Regions from separate parts of the Cobetia sp. 1CM21F genome, predicted to be linked through region 2. Evidence: predicted binding sites of a transcription regulator. Region 2 holds the regulator's gene; the other holds the start of a gene.
The links. Region 2 encodes sigma-54, which starts transcription at its own class of promoters, with help from an activator protein. Its sites were predicted from a motif close to TGGCACNNNNNTTGCTNT; they were not measured.

Region 1: the regulator sigma-54 is predicted to act here: its motif matches at 2,149-2,166, upstream of MSG32_RS06635 (aminomethyltransferase family protein).

What each region holds. Positions count from the first base shown of each region.
Region 1 is NZ_JALNTQ010000002.1:232,324-237,559, reverse strand. It holds gene MSG32_RS06640 (XRE family transcriptional regulator) at 1-454, opposite strand, end outside; gene MSG32_RS06635 (aminomethyltransferase family protein) at 771-1,916, opposite strand; gene glnT (type III glutamate--ammonia ligase) at 2,604-3,938, shown strand; gene MSG32_RS06625 (glutamine amidotransferase family protein) at 4,056-4,973, shown strand; gene MSG32_RS06620 (protein glxC) at 4,973-5,236, shown strand, end outside.
Region 2 is NZ_JALNTQ010000002.1:1,193,582-1,198,817, forward strand. It holds gene MSG32_RS10800 (HAD hydrolase family protein) at 1-474, shown strand, start outside; gene lptC (LPS export ABC transporter periplasmic protein LptC) at 474-1,157, shown strand; gene lptA (lipopolysaccharide transport periplasmic protein LptA) at 1,266-1,844, shown strand; gene lptB (LPS export ABC transporter ATP-binding protein) at 1,848-2,588, shown strand; gene MSG32_RS10820 (RNA polymerase factor sigma-54) at 2,822-4,270, shown strand; gene raiA (ribosome-associated translation inhibitor RaiA) at 4,931-5,236, shown strand, end outside.

The DNA.
Region 1 (5,236 bases), 960 kb from region 2:
ACAGTTGATAGGCATGGCCGACTTCCGTGCCGGTGCGCACCACCTGCATACCTTGCCCGGCCTTGATGTGCTGGGCACCACGCCCATTGACATCGTAATCGCTGAACAGCTTCGAGATCGGCAGGCTCAAGGCATTGCACAGCTTGTTGAGGGTATCGAGGCTGGTGGACACCTGGGCGTTCTCCACCTTGCTGATCATGCCCTGGCTGACACCGGCGATACGCGAGACGTCGGAAATCTTGTAGCCCTGTGAGACTCGCTGTTGCTTGAGCGCGCGCGCGATGTGCTGCTCGAGTCCCAGGCGTGTCTCGTCGGCTGCCGCGGTGATGGTCTCCTTCACCTCGGACTGCGCGGCAGGTTCCGCGGCCAGCGAAGGCGCTTTCGTGTCAGGCACTTTCGTGTCAGGCGCTGTCGGTTGAGGTGTATCGGAGGAATGGGAGGATTCTCGCGGCATGGATAACTCCTGTGGCGGAGGTGAATGCGATAGGGATGGGCAGGCGGGATGAGAATACGCGTCCTTGTGGGAGTCGTTGTGCGTCACCCGCGTGCGGATATCGGGTGACATTATCAAGTTTACCGCCAACCCTCATCCACGTTTGTGGCCAGTCCTCGCGGCAAGTACGCCCCGGCCTGACTCCATGGCGTGTGATGCAAGAGGCCTCCTCGACGCCATGCCGAGGAGGCCTCTCAGGTTTCACGCTATCCAGCATCACGCGATTCGCACTGTTGCCGCGGGGCTTGAGCTGTTGCCTCGCGGCTGTGGCGTGCGATCAGCCGCGAGCCAGTCGCTTGGCCTTTTCCGGGTCATCGAAGGGTAGGGAATGGCTGATGGCCGAGAGGCTGGTCTCGCCGTCAGTGCCAGTCTTGAGGGTCAGCGGGGTGCCATGCTCGGCATAGCCGGGTTCGAGACGTGCCAGCGCCATGGAACGATCGCTCAGGCGCGAGTACATGCCCTGGGTGATGACACCGACACACTTGCCGTCGGCGTAGATCTTGTCACCGATCTGGGCGACGTCTTTCGAATCCAGCAGCACGCCATAGACCTTGACGCGCTCCTTGCCCTGCAGCGCGAAGTGTTCGCTGGCGCCACGGAATTCAGTCTTGCCCGGCGAGACGGTGAAGTCCAGGCCCAGTTCCCACAGGGTGTCGCCCACGGGCTGGTCGGGGTACGGGTAGGTTTCGGAATTGTCCGCCGGGTAGAACAGCAGGTGACTCTCGACCCGCAGCCAGTCAAGGGTACCGAAGCTGCACGGCTTGATGCCCATGTCGGCACCCTCCGCGAGGATCTGTTCCCACAGAGAGGGGGCGTCCTTGGCCTTGCAGAAGATCTCGTAGCCACGCTCGCCGGTGTAGCCGGTGCGCGAGATCATCACGTGGCAGCCGAACAGCTGGGTCTGCAGATGGTGGAAGTAACGCAGCTCACGGATGCCCGGCACGTGACGCTCCAGGAAATCCACCGCGACCGGCCCCTGCAGTGACATGTCGTGCATGTCGTCATCGAAGGTCAGGCTGACGGCGCGCCCCAGGGCACTCTTGGCCAGCATTTCATTCGCGGTACCTGTGCCGTGCACCACGAGGTAGGAGTTCGGCGCCAGGCAATAGACGATGCAGTCGTCGACGAACTTGCCGGCCTCATTCAAGACGCTGGCGTACACCGACTTGCCCGGATACAGCTTGGACATGTCCCGCGTGGTGACGTAATCCAGCACGGCCTGAGCATGCGGGCCATTGCAGTGGATCTTCTTGAGCCCCGAGACATCCATCAGACCGGCGCGGGTGCGAATGGTCTCGTGGTCATCGGCCGTGTCCGAGACGGCGTAATTCCAGGCGGTGCCCATGCCATTCCAGTCTTCAAGCTCCGCGCCCAGCTTGCGGTGTTGTTCGGCCAGTGCCGAGATGCGCCATGAATTCGCCATGCGTCCCTTTCTCCTGTGAGTCGTGCTGCCTAGCGTAAATGGGGGGGTGCCGTAGTCCTGCTGATGCTGGCGAAGATGGCGCGCAAGACGCGCATCCGCCGCAGGAGGTGTTGTTGTTCTTTCGCCTTTTCAGGCGCCTCTTCAGGCGCTTCACAACGGCTTGTGCCTGCTGCTTGCCTTGCCTGATCGCACGAGGGTCGATTCTTGGAAGGAAAGAAACATTCCTCATGGTTAAGCAAGGGGCTTGCCAATTCCGTCAAAGGCCATGGCCACGGCAGCCCTTGAGCGAGTCAGGCGCCGATTGGCAGCACGAATCAGGGCGTGAATATTAGCGCTTTGCGTCATGATGGTGCGAAGAGAGGGCTTTGGGCACCGAAATGATGCCTATTTCGAGAAACGGGCAGGAATTCACTCAGGGTCACCTGGCGTTTCCTGTGGGGTGAAATGAACTTGGAAAATAAATTTCCATGAAAAACAGGAGGTTGGTGAAAAGTTCTGGGCGGCAGCTGGCGAAATGGCATGCTGCATGCTTTTCTTTGGGGGAAATAAAGTTGACCAGCAGGAATCACAAAAACTCGTTTCATCCGCTATCTTGACGTGGCGAGTCACCACAAGGGGTCAGGTTTCCCGGGGTGGCAGACAGTGTCGAGGGAGATGGAACCCGGTCCGCTCTCAGAGGAAACCCAGATGTCACCCGAAAACGCGCAACAGTTCATCAAGGATCACGACATTCGCTATCTGCTGGCGCAGTTCGTGGATATTCATGGCGCTGCCAAGACGAAGTCCGTGCCGGCCAATTGCCTGATGGATGTGGTCGAGAAGGGCGCTGGCTTTGCCGGCTTCGCCGTCAGTGGTCTCGGCATGTCGCCGGAGGGGCCGGACTTCATGGCGCGGGGTGATCTGAGCTCGTTGTCGTTGGTGCCGTGGCAGCCGGGTTATGCACGCATGGCCTGTGATGGCTACGTCAATGGTCAGCCGTTCGCCAACGACAGCCGCGTGGTGTTGCTCAAGCAGCTGGAGCGCCTGAAGGAGAAGGGCTGGACGCTCAATAGCGGACTGGAGCCGGAATTCTCGCTGTTCCGCCGGGGGGAAGCGGGTGAGCTGTTGCCGGTGGACGAGAGCGATACCCTCGCCAAGCCCTGCTACGACTACAAGGGCCTGTCGCGTTCGCGTGAATTCCTCGAACGTCTGGTCGAATCGCTGCAGGCAGTGGACTTCGACGTCTATCAGATCGATCACGAGGACGCCAACGGCCAGTTCGAGATCAACTACACCTACAGCGATGCGCTGACCTCGGCAGACCGCTTCACCTTCGTGCGCATGGCCGCCGGCGAGATCGCCAATGACCTGGGCATGGTGTGCTCCTTCATGCCCAAGCCGCTGGCGGACCGCCCGGGCAATGGCATGCACTTCCACCTGTCCGTGTGCGATGACACCGGCCGCAACCTGTTCGGCGATGATTCCGACGCCCAGGGCATGGGCCTGTCGCCGCTGGCGTACCACTTCCTCGGCGGTTTGCTGGCACATGCTCCGGCGCTGTGTGCCTTTGCCGCGCCGACCGTCAATTCCTACAAGCGTCTGGTCGGTGGTGGCAGCACCAGCGGCGCGACCTGGGCGCCGGTCTTCATCGCCTACGGTGACAACAACCGCTCGGCCATGGTGCGTGTGCCCTATGGTCGCCTCGAGTTCCGCCTGCCGGATGCCGGCTGCAACCCCTATCTCGTGCACGCCGCCATCATCGCGGCGGGGCTGGATGGCGTGGCGCGCAAGCTGGACCCGGGCACGCCCCACAATATCAATCTCTACTCGCTGACCCCGAGCGAATGCGCCGAGAAGGGCATCGAGAAGCTGCCGCAGAATCTTTCGCTGGCCATCGATGCGCTCGAGGCGGACAGCATTCTGCGCGAGAGCCTGGGCGAGGGGATCTGCGCCGAGTTCATGCGCCTCAAGCGCGAGGAATGGCTGGATTACAACGCGCAGGTCAGTGCCTGGGAAGTCCAGCGCTACGCCGAATTCTTCTGATCTCATCCGGCGGCGCTCGCGGATCTCGCGGGGCATGCCAGACGAGGGTCGCCACTGTCACCACCACGCTCAAGACATCAGGCAGGAGACGCCTCCTGCCCGTGAGAGGACATCACCATGTGTGGAATCGTAGGGCTTTATCTCAAGAACCCGGCGCTGGAATCGCGCCTGGGGGAGCTGTTCGAGCCGATGTTGATCGCGATGACCGATCGCGGCCCGGACAGCGCTGGCTTCGCCATCTATGGCGACGAATTTGACGCTGGCATCAAGCTGACGCTGCAAAGCGATGGTGCCGATGAGGATTGGGAGGCGATCGCCAAGGGCCTGGGCGAGCAGGTCGGCACGGTGGCGGACTGGTTCAGCAATGCCAGTGTCGCGGTATTCAAGATCGCCGGGGAAGAGAGCGCCGTGCGCAGCTGGCTTGCCGACAGCGCCCCGCAGATTCGCGTGCTGAGCGTGGGGCAGAGCATCGAGATCCTCAAGGCGGTGGGCCTGCCGGCCCATATCGCCAGCCTCTATGGCCTCAAGGGCATGCAGGGCAGCCACATCATCGGCCATACCCGCATGGCGACCGAAAGCGCCGTGACCCTGCAGGGCAGCCACCCGTTCTCCACCGGGCGTGATCTGTGCCTGGTCCACAACGGCTCGCTGTCCAACCACAACTGGCTGCGCACCAAGCTCAAGCGTGAGGGCATCAGCTTCGAGACCGACAACGATTCCGAAGTCGCCGCCGGCTACCTGACCTGGCGTCTGGAGCAGGGCGACAGCCTGGAAGCCGCGATCACCGGCGCCCTGAAGGACCTTGATGGCTTCTTCACCTTCACCATCGGCACGCGTGATGGCTTCGCCGTGGTACGAGACCCGATCGCCTGCAAGCCAGCCGTGATCGCCGAGACCGATGACTACGTGGCCATGGCCTCGGAATACCGTGCCCTGGCCAGTCTGCCGGGCATCAAGGATGCCCGCGTGTGGGAGCCGGAACCCGGCCGCCTGTATCTGTGGGAAAAAGACACCGCCCGTTCGGAGGCCGCGTAATGATGAAGACACACGATCTGGCCGTTGAAGGGCTGCGCGAATTGAACCAGGCCCTGCACGATGCCGACACCCTGAAGGACGCGCGTGAGTGGCGAGTGGTCAATTCCGACGGCGCCCACAACATCGCCTGCGGCATCAATGACGACATCAGTGTCGATATCGATGGCCATGCGGGCTACTACTGCGCGGGCATGAACCAGAAGGCCAGCGTCACCATCCACGGCAACACCGGGGTCGGGGTGGCGGAAAACATGATGTCCGGC
Region 2 (5,236 bases):
CTCACCGACAACCGTCTGCACTACGATGCCAACGGCGTCGAGACCAAGTCCTTCCACGTCCAGGATGGCCATGGCCTCAAGCTGGTGCTGCGCAGTGGCGTTCGCGTCGCGCTGATCACCGGCCGCAGCTCGCCGATGGTCGAGCGTCGCGCCAAGGAACTGGGCATTCAGGATGTCATCCAGGGCCGTGAAGACAAGCTGGTCGCGTTGACCGACCTGTGCCGCGAGCACGGGATCGAGCTGGAAGAGGTCGCCTATTGTGGCGATGACCTGCCGGACCGCGAGGCCATTCGTCGTGTCGGTCTCGGCGTCAGCGTGCCCAACGCCATGGCCTACGTGATGAGCGAGGCCAACTGGGTCACCTCACGCCAGGGCGGCGATGGCGCCGTGCGCGAGCTCTGTGATCTGCTGCTCAAGGCACAGGGCCACTGGGCCTCGGTGCTGGATACCTACCTGCAGGAGTCGCGTCCCTGATGTTACGTCTGCCCCGCCCTTCTCCGCGCCTCTGGCTGATGCTGCTGTTGCTGCTCGTCGGTGGCGTGCTGGCGCTGATCGAGCAGCGCAACAGCCTGGAATCGACCGTCAACGTCGAGGTCGACAGCAGTGAGCCGGATTACTATCTCGACGGGGCAGACATGACACGCTTCGATGCGCGCGGCGTGGCGACCCAGTCCATGACCTCGCCGCATATCGAGCACACGCCAGGCGATGACGTGACCCGGGCGCAGACCCCGAAGATTCGCACCAACGACAGTGAAGACCGCCGCTGGTATGCCACGGGTGACAGTGGCGTGTTGAGCGCCGGCGGCGACACCTTCACCCTCGAGGGCAATGCCAGACTGCGCCAGCCCGATGACCGCTGGACCCTCGATACCGACGTCCTGCACTACAGCCGTGATCAGAATCGCGCCTGGAGTGACGTGCCGGTCGTGATCACCCAGAATGGCCAGCATGTCGAAAGCGACAGCTTCAGCGCCGACCTCTCCCGGGACTCCGCCGTGCTGCAGGGCCGTGTTCGCAGCGTCCTGCAACCCGGCACGGGCCAGAGCGAGGCCAGCAAGGAGGCCGAGCGCATCGACTCGGGCGCCGACAGCACCACCTCCGATGATGGGCGCGTCAACAGCACCTTCGAGGCAGCGCCTGCCAGCGGTGAATGAACCCGCCGGGCTGGCCGTCACGCCATGACCCGCGCCGCACCACCTTCTTCTCTGCCGCTCGATGGCATCATTGCTCGGGCGGCGACCCCGTCATGCCAAGGAGCCACCATGACTTCCACGACTCGCAAGCCCTTGACGGCCTGTCGCCAGACCCTCAACAGCGGTGTCATGGCGCTCTGCCTGGCACTGGGCATGTCCACCTTCGCCCCGGCCGCCATGGCGCTGGACAGCGATGCCAGCCAGCCGATCAACATCGCCGCGGATGCCCTGTCGCTCGATGACAAGGCCGGTACCGCCACCTACACCGGCCAGGTGGAGATGCGCCAGGGCAGCATGAAACTCGATGCCAGCCGCGTCGATATCAGCCGCGCCGGCAGCGGCGAGATCTCGCTGGTCAAGGCCACCGGCAAGCGTGCCTACCTGGAACAGCAACCCGCACCCGACGAGAAGCTGGTCAAGGGCTGGGCCGACACCATCCGCTACCATGCACTGGAGCGCCGCGTGGAGCTGGTCGGCAACGCGCGTCTTGAGAAAGGCGATGACACCTTCGAAGGCGGCTACGTGGAGTACTTCCTCGACAAGCGCCAGGTGAACGCCAACAACAGCAAGACGGCACAGCAGACCGAAGGCGGTCGCGTGCACATGACTCTGACGCCACGCGGCGCCAATGCCAGCAAGGAAAACTGAGTCATGACTGCTGCTACTCCGCGTACGCTGAGCGCTCGCCATCTGGCCAAGGCCTACAAGGGCCGCAAGGTGGTCAAGGACATCTCGCTGGAGATCCGCCAGGGCGACATCGTCGGCCTGCTGGGCCCCAACGGCGCCGGCAAGACGACCTCGTTCTACATGATCGTCGGACTGGTGCGCGCCGATGCCGGCAACGTCTCCATCGATGACAAGGACCTCTCCGCTGCCGCCATGCATCAGCGTGCACGCGCCGGCATCGGCTATCTGCCGCAGGAGGCGTCGATCTTCCGCAAGCTGTCGGTGGCCGACAACATCATGGCGATCCTGGAGACCCGCAAGGACCTGGATCGCAATGGCCGCAAGGCACGCCTTGAAGAGTTGCTCGAGGAATTCAGCATCACGCACATCCGCGCCAGCGCCGGCATGAGCCTGTCCGGTGGTGAGCGTCGACGGGTCGAGATCGCCCGTGCACTGGCCACCGAGCCGGACTTCGTGCTGCTCGATGAGCCCTTCGCCGGCGTCGACCCCATCTCGGTGGGCGAGATCAAGAGCATCGTGCGCCAACTGCGCGATCGTGGCATCGGCGTGCTGATCACCGACCACAACGTGCGCGAGACGCTCGATATCTGTGACACCGCCTATATCGTCGGCGATGGCCAGATCATCGCCCACGGTGACGCGGACTCCATCCTGGCCAACCAGCAGGTGCGCGACGTCTACCTGGGCCACGAGTTCACGCTCTAGGGTTAGCGGCTGCGCTGAGCCCACCAGATGCGAAAGCTTCAAAAGCCGCTGCGTGATTTTATCGCGTAGCGGCTTTTTCATGTCTGACATCAGACGCATGCATGACGTCCATACCACCTTGGTGGAAACATGGCATGCAAGTTGCTTGAATATTCACGACAACCACTTGTCAGTGCCCCGAGTCACGGTATAGCGTAGTAAGCACGTTCCTTTGCCGTGAATTGACTGACTCCATGAAACCCACCCTGCAACTCCGCCTCGGCACCTCGCTGACCATGACGCCGCAGCTCCAGCAAGCGATCCAGCTGCTGCAGCTGTCGACGCTCGACCTGCGTCAGGAGATTCAGCAAGCCCTCGAGTCCAACCCCATGTTGGAGCTCGACGAGGACTACGAGTCGCTGGATGTCGTCGAGACACAGGATTCGAGCGAGATCTCCACTGCCGACTCCTCGAGCGAGATTCCCGAGGAATACCCCCTCGACAGCGACTGGTCGGACCTCTACCAGGACCACGCCGGTAGCCTGACCAGCTCCGGCAGTGGCAGCGGGAGTGAAGAAGGGACGGACTTCGATCGAAATACCAGCGTCGAGAGCCTGCAGGACCACCTGCGCTGGCAGCTGGCGATGACCGACCTCGATGGCCGTGAACGCCAGATGGCGGAGAGCCTGATCGATGCCGTCGACGGTGCCGGTTATCTGAGCCTGTCACTCGATGAGCTGGTCGATGGCCTGCGCGGCCAGGGCCTGCCCGGCCTCAAGGCCTCCGAACTCGAGCAGGTATTGCTGCGTCTGCAGCAGTTCGACCCGACCGGCGTCTTCGCCCGTGATCTGCGCGAATGCCTGCTGCTGCAACTGGCACTGCTGCCGGATGACCTGCCGCTGCTGGCGCAGGCGCGCCGCCTGGTACGTCAATTCCTCGAGGCACTGGGCAACGATGACCGCAAGCTGCTCAAGCGCCGCCTGAGCCTTGACGATGACGAGCTGGATCACGTCATCCGCCTGGTACGCGCGCTCGATCCGCGTCCGGCATCCGCCTGGGGCGAGCCCGCCAGCGATTACGTGATCCCTGATCTGCTGGTGCGCCATACCCGCCATGGCTGGCAGGTCGAGCTCAACCCGGAAGCGCTGCCCAAGCTGCGCATCCAGCCGGAATACGCCGCGCTGATCAAGCGTGCCGACAAGTCAGCCGACAACACCTTCCTCAAGGACAACCTGCAGGAAGCCCGCTGGCTGATGAAGAGCCTGTCATCGCGCAATGACACCCTGCTCAAGGTCGGCCGCGAGATCATGGCGCGCCAGATCGACTTCCTCGAGCAAGGCGAGGAAGGCATGAAGCCGCTGATTCTGGCCAACATCGCCGAAGTGGTCGAGATGCACGAATCGACCATCTCGCGGGTCACGACCCAGAAGTACATCCACACCCCGCGCGGCGTCTTCGAGCTCAAGTTCTTCTTCTCGAGCCAGGTCGGTGGCAGCGGCAGTGGCGACGCCCACTCAAGCACCGCCATTCGTGCCCGCATCCGCAAGCTGATCGCGGAAGAGCCGGCCCGCAAGCCTCTCTCCGACTCGCGGCTGGTCGATCTGCTCGCCAGCGATGGCATCGAGGTCGCACGCCGTACCGTGGCCAAGTATCGCGAAGCGATGGGCATCCCCTCCTCCAGCGAGCGCAAACGTCTGGCCTGAGGCGTCACCTGCGGCTGTCATGCCCTGCTCTCACCTCCACAATGGCAGCCGCCGCCAACCTCAAGCGCTGGATTTTCCGCTCATCAGCCTCTGACTTCGCGGGCAGCGGTGCGCCTGTCTCGCGCTCTGTCATGCCGTCAACCGCTCATCAATTGCCCGTCATGGGCCATGACGGCGCGCAGGATGACGGTAAAAAACCGCCGTTCCGGCAGCGTCATTCACCGTCAATCGCATGTTTTTAAAGTCACTTTTGCGCGTATTGCACCTGGATGACACCCGGACAACCTCCCGGAACGCCGCTTGCTCCACGCAATCGAAGCGCCTGAAAGGCGACGTACATGCAGGGATTGGCGACGAAAACCCGCCTTCTTGCGCGTCTTTCACGCACCACCCACCAGACGTGCCCTTGAAGTCCACTCCGATACCCCTCACTGAGTTGAAGACAAGCACTGAGCCACGATGCAGCGCAGCGTTGATCTTTGCGCAAAGCTTGGGCATTGTCGGTACAGACGCTCACGACATCTGACGCCACTGGCAAGGGTGCGAAAACATCGCCAGACGGTGGCCGTCAAGCCTGTTGCAGAGCGTCCGATCAGGGTTTGCTCGTAGTCAAAAAGGGTTACAATTGAATGGCAACCCGCTGGATAAAGGAGCGTGTCCATGCAAGTGAATATCACCGGGCATCATGTGGAACTTACCGATCCTCTCCGCGATTACGTCAACGAGAAGCTCGCTCGCCTCGAACGGCATTACGACAACATCACCAATGTTCAGGTGACACTGTCGATCGAGAAGGAGCGCCAGCAGGCTGCCTGCACCTTGCACGCGGCAGGCGCTGACCTCCACGCCCTGGCAGAAGACCCCAACATGTACGCTGCCATCGACGCGCTCGCCGACAAGCTGGATCGCCAGCTGGTCAAACACAAGGAAAAGTCCCAGGCTCGCTCTCAGGGCACCGGGACCCGT